DNA from 2 places in the Nocardia sp. NPDC003999 genome. Region 2 is predicted to be linked to the other one. Evidence: predicted binding sites of a transcription regulator. Region 2 holds the regulator's gene; the other holds the start of a gene.
The links. Region 2 encodes HspR, which represses chaperone genes until heat shock. Its sites were predicted from a motif close to ANNTGAGTNNNNNNNACTCANNT; they were not measured.

Region 1 (4,211 bases), 310 kb from region 2:
CTCAGGAACGAGATCCGCCGACCGCCTGTGCCGCAGCTCGGCAAGTGCGTTGCGACACAGCACATTCGGCGAGGGTCAGCCGCCGACCCGGTGTGGCGAGGTCCGTCGATGGTGGCCACACCGGGCACGGCGAGCGATGAGCCGCTCCGGTGCTTCACCAACGTCCCTCCGCCGATCGCGACATGCGAAAGGCCGGGCCCGGATAGCTCCGTGCCCGGCCCGTTCCGTCCAAGGTCAGGCGTACCTCCGCAATCGCTCCGGGCATGCGTGGGCTGAGGACGGACTACGTCCGATCGCACCCATCAGGCGGTCGCCGCGAAGGCAGGCCCCAAGGCAGGCTCGGCGACCGGCTCGATCGCGTAGGCCAGGATGTCGGCCACGTCGGCGACCGGCCGGACGTCCAGCGCGGCCAGCACTTCCGCCGGAACGTCGTCCAGATCCGGCTCGTTGCGCGCCGGGATGAACACCGTCTTCAATCCGGCCCGCTGGGCGGCGAGCAGCTTCTGCTTCACGCCGCCGATCGGCAGCACCCGGCCGTTCAGCGTGACCTCACCGGTCATGCCGACGTCCGATCGCACCTGACGACCCAGCGCCAGCGACACCAGGGCGGTGACCATCGTGACGCCCGCGGACGGCCCGTCCTTCGGCACCGCACCCGCCGGGAAGTGGATGTGGATATTGCGATCAAGCACCGACGGCTCGATGCCGATCTCCTCCAGGTGCGAGCGCACGTAGGTCAGCGCGATCTGTGCCGACTCCTTCATGACGTCGCCGAGCTGGCCGGTGAGGGTCAGCGAGCGCTCGCCCTCGGCGGCGTTCGCCTCGATGTAGAGGACGTCGCCGCCCGCGCCGGTCACGGCGAGGCCGGTGGCCACACCCGGGACGGCCGTGCGTTCCACCGAGTCGGGAGTGAAGCGCGGACGACCCAAGTAGTCCTTCAGGTCGTCCAGACCGATCGTCAGGGCTCCGGCGTCACGCTCGACGTCGTAACCCAGTTCGGGGTCGTAACCAGATCCGGTTTCGCGCTCCGACAGCCGCGTGGCCGCTTTGCGCAGCGCCTTGGCGATCAGCCGCTCCATCTGCCTGACCCCGGCCTCCCTGGTGTAGTCGGCGGCGATCTCGCGCAGCGCTTCCTCGCTGATCGACACCTCCTCGGCGGTCAGCGCGTTGCGCTCCAGCTGCCGCGGCACCAAGAAGTCGCGCGCGATGGCCACCTTGTCGTCCTCGGTGTAGCCGTCGACGGTGATCAGTTCCATCCGGTCCAGCAGCGGGCCGGGGATGGTCTCCATGACGTTCGCGGTCGCGATGAACAGCACGTCGGACAGGTCCAGGTCCAGATCCAGGTAGTGATCGCGGAACGTGTGGTTCTGCGCCGGGTCCAGCACCTCGAGCAACGCGGCCGCCGGGTCGCCGCGGAAGTCCGAGCCGACCTTGTCGATCTCGTCCAGCAGGACGACCGGGTTCATCGAACCGGCTTCCTTCATGGCCCGCACGATCCGGCCGGGCAGCGCGCCGACGTAGGTGCGGCGGTGACCGCGGATCTCGGCCTCGTCACGCACGCCGCCCAGGGCCACGCGGACGAACTTGCGGCCGAGCGCTCGCGCCACGGACTCTCCCAGCGAGGTCTTGCCCACGCCGGGCGGACCGACCAGCACCAGCACCGCGCCGGACCCGCGTCCGCCGACCACCTCCAGGCCGCGGGCGGCCCGGCGAGCGCGGACGGCCAGGTACTCGACCATGCGGTCCTTGACCTCGTCCAAGCCGTGGTGGTCGGCGTCCAGCACCGCGCGGGCGGCCGAGACGTCGGCGCTGTCGGTGGTCTTCACCGTCCACGGCAGCTCGAGCACGGTGTCCAGCCAGGTCCGGATCCAGCCGGATTCCGGGCTCTGATCGCTGGCACGCTCCAGCCTGCCGACTTCGCGCAGCGCCGCCTCACGCACGGTGTCGGGCAGGTCGGCCTGCTCGACGCGGGTGCGGTAGTCGTCGGCGCCGTCGGGCTCGTCCTCACCGAGTTCCTTGCGGATCGCGTTGAGCTGCTGGCGCAGCAGGAATTCGCGCTGGCTCTTCTCCATGCCCTCGCGCACGTCTTCGCTGATCTTCTCGCTGATCTCGGCCTCGGCGATGTGCGCCTTGGTCCACTCGATCAGCGTGGTCAGCCGCTCGGCCGCGTCGGGGGTCTCGAGCAGTTCACGCTTCTGCTCGGAAGTCAGGTACGGGGCGTAACCCGCGGTGTCGGCGATGGCCGACGGGTCGGTCAGCTGATTGACCGCGTCGATGATCTGCCAGGCCTCGCGGCGTTGCAGCACCGAGACGACCAGCTTCTTGTATTCGGCGGCCAGTTCCTTCGTGCGGCCGTCCGGAGCAGGCGTCTCGACCGGCTCGGCCTCCACCCACAGCGCGGCCCCCGGCCCGGTGACACCGTGCCCGATCTTGGCGCGCCGTTCGGCCTTGAGGACGGCCGCCGGGGCTCCGCCGCGCATCCGGCCGACCTGTTCGATGGTGGCGACCACGCCGTAGGTGGCGTAGCCCTCGTTCAGCCGCGGCGCGAGCAGCACGGCGTCGGTCTTTGCGGCGCGCGCGGCATCGATCGCGGCCTGCGCCGATTCGTCCAGTTCGATGGGCACGACCATGCCCGGCAGCACGATCGGATCGGTCAGGAACAGCACCGGCAGGTTCTGAGGTGTAGTCACGTCTTCGACCTTCCAAAAGTTGAGCGATGCCTACTCAACCCCGGGGTGTGTGGGTTTGTTCCGCCCCGACCGGTCCGTTCGCTGACGGCGAAGTGCCGACCGGTACGGCCCCCGCTTCGCGTTGACACCCCGTCCAAGGCAATGAGAACGTTGGGGCCTTGATATCTCATACCGGCGGTACCGCCGGATCGGCCTAGGGAGTCCCATCGATGTCGTCGCTCGCCGCTGGCGTGTTCATCGACTGGGAGAGCGTGACCGGGCAGCCGAAATTCGTGGTCGACCTGATCACGTTCCCGATCTTCAGCGCGCTGGCGGGATGGCTGACGAACTGGACCGGCGTGCTGATGCTGTTCTGGCCGATCGTCTTTCGCGGCATCCGCATCCCGGGTCTGCACGTGCTCTATCCGTACTTCCCCCGCCGGGTGCAAGTGCTGCCGACCTTCTCCGGCGACGGCCTGCGCCTCGGATTCCAGGGCTTCATCCCGGCGCGGGCGGAGAAGATGGCCAGCATCTGCGTGGACAAGGCCCTGATGCGGATCGGCAGCCCCAAGGATTTCATCCACGAACTCGATCTCGACGGCATCGCCGACTACATCGCGGTGCTGGCGCGGCAGCAGGTGCGCCCGCTGGTGGACGAGCTGATGTACCGGGAGAACCCGGACCTGTGGCGTACGGTGCCGCGCGCCGCCAAGCAGCTGATCTACCAGCGAGTGGATCGGGAACTGCCCGCACTGTCGCGCCGCGCGTTCGCGTCGCTGGGCGACAACGTCGACCAATTGATCGGCATCAAGGGTTTCGTGATCCGCTACCTGCAGGACAACCCGGCCATTCTGAAGGACTTGACCACCACCATCGCGGCGCCCGAACTGCGCTTCATGGTGCGCATCGGCTTGCTCGGCGCGCCCTTCGGCGTGCTGCTGGCTCTGTACCTGCACGTGCACCAGCAGATTCCGGTGCTGGGCTGGGTCCCCGGCTGGGTGATCGTGCTGCTCGCCTCGGCGGCGATCGGCGTGATCGTGAACGTCATCGCGGTGAAGATGGTGTTCGAGCCGGGTGATCCGCAACCGAGGTACAAGTACCTGTGGAAGCAAGCACTGCTGGCCAAACGGCAGCCGCAAGCGGCGACCGATCTGGCGCACATCCTGGCCTATCAGGTGCTGACGCTGCCGAATCTGTCCAAGGAGCTGCTGGAAGGCCCGAACGGGGACAAGACCAGGCAGTTGCTGGAGCGCTTGATCGCCGACGAGATCCATCGTCAGCTCGGGCCGACCACCGCACTCGTGCGGGCGGCGCTGGGGCGTCGCCAGTTCGACAACCTCACGGTGGGCGCGGCGGGCGCCGCGGTCGGCTTGGCGCCGACCCTGGTCGAGGACGAGGAATTCACCCGGGAGCAGGCCAAGACCATCGACGAGTTCGCCGCGCGTAAGCTGCGGCGGCTCACGCCAGGGGAGTTCATGGAGATGTTCTACGCCTCCGTCGAGCAGGACGCCTGGCTGCTGTATCTGCACGGCGCGGTCCTCG
Region 2 (4,211 bases):
GACAAGGCGCGTCGCGAGGAGGCGGAGACCCGCAACCAGGCCGAGTCGCTGGTCCACCAGACCGAGAAGTTCATCAAGGAGAACGAGGACAAGGTCCCCGCGGACGTCAAGACCAAGGTCGAGGCGGCCATCGCCGAGGCGAACGAGGCTCTGAAGGGCACCGACATCGCCGCGGTCAAGGCGGCCGTCGAGAAGCTGGCCACCGAGTCGCAGGCGCTCGGCCAGGCCATCTACGAGGCCTCCGCCGCGGACGCCGCCGCACAGGGCGACGGCGCGACCAGCGCCGCGTCGGATGACCAGGTCGTGGACGCCGAGGTCGTGGACGAGCCGGTCGACACGGAGAAGAAGTGACCGAGGACAACTTCGAGAAGGAGCCGATCACCTTCGTCGACAACCGGAAGATCGATCCGGAGACCGGTGACGTCAGGCAGCAGGCCGCGGACAACGGCGCCGCGGCCGCGCAGGCCCCGCAGGTGGACGAGGGCGTGGACATCGACAACGACGACGCCCTCGCCGACACCATCAGCGGCGAGCTCGCCGAGCGCACCGCCGACCTGCAGCGGCTGACCGCCGAGTACGCCAACTACCGGCGCCGGGTCGAGCGCGACCGCAAGGCCGTCATCGACAACGCCAAGGCGTCGGTGGTCACCGAGTTGCTCGGTGTGCTCGACGATCTCGACCGCGCGCGGGCGCACGGCGACCTGGAATCGGGTCCGCTGCGGTCGGTGGCCGACAAGTTGTCGGCCGCGCTGCTCAAGCAGGGTCTAGAGGAGTTCGGTTCGGAGGGCGAGCCTTTCGACCCGACCCTGCACGAGGCCGTACAGCACGAGGGCTCCGGCCACGACCCGGTGATCGGCATTGTGATGCGCAAAGGCTATCGCTTCGGCGATAGGGTGCTTCGGCACGCGCTCGTCGGGGTAACCGACGGCGTAGCCGATCTGACGGAAAAGGCTGTTCAACCTACTGAAGAGGCATCGGATGTTGATGCCGGCGCGAACGATCAATAAGGACGCGAGAGGAGGAGATGCTCGGTGAGCCAACGGGAGTGGATCGAAAAGGACTTCTACAAGGAGCTGGGTATTTCCTCCGGCGCCTCGCAGGACGAGATCAAGAAGGCCTATCGCAAGCTCGCCAGGGACTTGCATCCGGACGCCAACCCCGGTGACACCAAAGCCGAGGAGCGGTTCAAGGCCGTCAGCGAGGCGCACGCCGTGCTGTCGGATCCGGCCAAGCGCAAGGAGTACGACGACACCCGCAAGCTCTTCGCGGGTGGCGGCTACGGTCGCGGTGGCTTCGGCGGCGGTACCGGTGGTGGCTTCTCGCAGGAGTTCAACCTCGGGGACATCTTCGGCGGCGCCGCCGGTGCCGCCGACGGTGGCCTCGGCGACCTGCTCGGCGGTCTGTTCAACCGGGGCGGCACGCGGTCGTCGAGCCGCCCCAGGCGCGGGGCCGACGTGGAGACCGAGACGACGCTCGGTTTCCGGGAAGCGGCCCAGGGCGTCACGGTCCCGCTGCGGATGACCAGCCCCTCGCCGTGCACGACGTGTCACGGCAGCGGCGCCAAACCGGGCACGAGTCCGCGAGTCTGCCCGATCTGCAACGGGACCGGCATCGTCAGCCGCAACCAGGGCGCGTTCGGCTTCAGCGAGCCGTGCGACGAGTGCCGGGGCAGCGGGTCGATCATCGACGACCCGTGCCTCGACTGCCAGGGCAGCGGCATCCAGAACCGCACGCGCACCATCACGGTGCGGATTCCTCCCGGAGTCGGTGACGGTCAACGGATCCGGCTGGCCGGTCAGGGCGAGGCGGGGCTGCGCGGGGCGCCCTCGGGCGACCTGTATGTCACCGTCCACGTCAGCCAGGACAAGGTCTTCGGCCGCAACGGCGACGACCTGACCCTGGTTCTGCCGGTCAGTTACAGTGAATTGGTCCTCGGTACAACGGTTTCGGTGCCCACTCTGGACGGCCGGGTCGGCGTCAAGGTGCCTCCGGGTACCGCCGACGGCCGCACCTTGCGGGTGCGCGGCCGTGGCGTGCCCAAGCGCGGCGGCGGCGCGGGCGACCTACTGGTGACGGTGAAGGTCGCGATTCCGCAGAAGCTGGACAACGACGCCGTCGAGGCGCTGAAGCGCTACCAGGAGGCGGAACGGGCCGGCGGCTTCGACCCACGTGCGGGATGGGCAGGTGCGTGATGTCCTCCGAACCGAAGAACGCGTCCGGCGGGTCGCGGGCCGAGTTCTTCATGATCTCGGTCGCGGCCCAGCTGGCCGGCATGCACGCGCAGACGCTGCGCACGTATGACCGTCTGGGACTGGTCACGCCGCAACGTACTTCGGGCGGTGGTCGGCGCTACTCGGCCCGGGACGTGGAGCTGCTGCGCGAGGTGCAGCGGCTGTCCCAGGACGAGGGCGTCAACCTGGCGGGCATCAAGCGCATCATCGAACTGACCAATCAGGTGGAGGAACTGCGCCAGCAGGTCGCGGAACTGTCGGCCGAGCTGGAGCGGACGCGGGCGGCGTACCGTCCGGATCTCGCTCCGCAGCAGCGCAGTACCGCGCTGGTCGTCTGGCAGCCGCGGCATCGTCGTGAGGACGGTCAGCGCAGACGATAACCGGCACGACGACGGCCCCGGCCTCGGTCGCACATCGCGATCCGGCGCCGGGGCCGTCGTCGTGCGCGGGCATTGTCACAAAGATTTGCTGAAGATAAACCAGAACATGTTCGGCGGAAGTGGTGCGGCACCATCTATTTCGTTGTCGAATCAACTGGACATTTTCACCATAGATCAGTTTACGTAACCGGTTCGGCCTACCCGATTCGATCCACCTCGGATGGACGCCATGTTGCCCTGAAGTCGCTAGAACAGACCAATCGGGACGTAATTCCACAAGAGGGCCTTACCAATTCGGTATGCACACGACTGATTTTGTCCCGAATCCCCGGTCTTGCAGTCGGTTTCTCTGGCGTGTCGCCCTGGGCATCCTCGTTTCGACGAAATTGAGCGCGGTATGTTCCTTCGAAAGATTCCGTTGCTGGCAAACCTCGCCTACACTCCTTGCCATCGGCTGCTGTCGAGTGGCCCCGCAGCACCTCACTCGCCGGCATGGTTCGTGAACGAGTGCGAAATGGGGTTGTGAGACCAATGGATTCACGCACTGTCGCTTTGATCAGAACTACGTTCAAGGCGGTTGCTGCGGAGGATGGGGGGCCGGAGAAACTGGCGAGATCGTTCTACGCGATCTTGTTCACCGACTACCCGCACGTCCGCGATTTCTTTCCCGCCGCGATGGACTCCCAGCGCGACCGGCTGGTCAAGGCGATCTCCTATGCACTGGACCGGTTGGAGGAGCCCGACAAGCTGCTGCCCTTCCTGGCCCAGCTCGGCAGGGACCACCGCAAGTACGGCGTGCAGCCCGCGCACTACGCCGCCGTCGCCACCGCGCTGAAGAACGCCGTGAAAGTGTTCGCGGGCACCGAGATGTGGACCGACGAGGTGGACCGCGCCTGGGACGAGGGCCTGCAGATCATCTCCGACACCATGATCGGCGCGGCGGAGAAGGAGACCACGCCGTCGGTGTGGACCGGCACGGTGATCGAGCGCCGCGAGGTGCTGCGCAACCTGGTCGTCGTCCGGCTGCAACTGGATCAGCCGATGCGCTATGCCGCGGGCCAGTACTTGAGCGTGCAGGTTCCGTCGCGGCCGCGCATGTGGCGCTATCTCTCGCCCGCCGTGCCCGCGAATGCCAACGGTGAGATCGAGTTCCACGTCCGCAGCGTGCTCGGCGGCTGGGTCAGCTCGGCCATCGTCGGCCAGACTGTCGTCGGCGACCAATGGCTGCTCGGCTCGCCACTCGGCGGCCTCGGCGTTCCGCGCAACGCCAAACGCAAGATGCTGATGGTCGGCTGCGGCACCGGAATCGCGCCGCTGCGCGCGCAGCTGATGTCGATGGCGATGCGGCGGACCAATCCGAAGGTGCATCTGTTCGTCGGCGGCCACCACCCCTGCGACCTCTACGACCTGGAGACCCTGAGCAAGCTGGCGATGGCCAACCGCTGGCTCACGGTCACGCCGGTGAGCGAGCACGACGAAAACCCCTGGTGGTACCCGGAACCGGAGGAGCCGCGCACCACCTGGCCGGGCCTGGAACCCCGCGTCACCGGCCAGATCGGCAAGGTCGTCGCCAGTTTCGGCGCATGGTCCGACCGCGACG

Region 1: a site for HspR is predicted at 2,708-2,730, ahead of lon (endopeptidase La). Genes of this name have one in related genera too.

What each region holds. Positions count from the first base shown of each region.
Region 1 covers NZ_JBSGIB010000004.1:41,902-46,112, reverse strand. The annotation lists gene lon (endopeptidase La) at 303-2,630, opposite strand; gene ACWESM_RS10585 (hypothetical protein) at 2,900-4,211, shown strand, end outside.
Region 2 covers NZ_JBSGIB010000004.1:347,647-351,857, forward strand. The annotation lists gene dnaK (molecular chaperone DnaK) at 1-351, shown strand, start outside; gene grpE (nucleotide exchange factor GrpE) at 348-1,007, shown strand; gene dnaJ (molecular chaperone DnaJ) at 1,032-2,192, shown strand; gene ACWESM_RS11965 (heat shock protein transcriptional repressor HspR) at 2,192-2,611, shown strand; gene ACWESM_RS11970 (FAD-binding oxidoreductase) at 3,143-4,211, shown strand, end outside.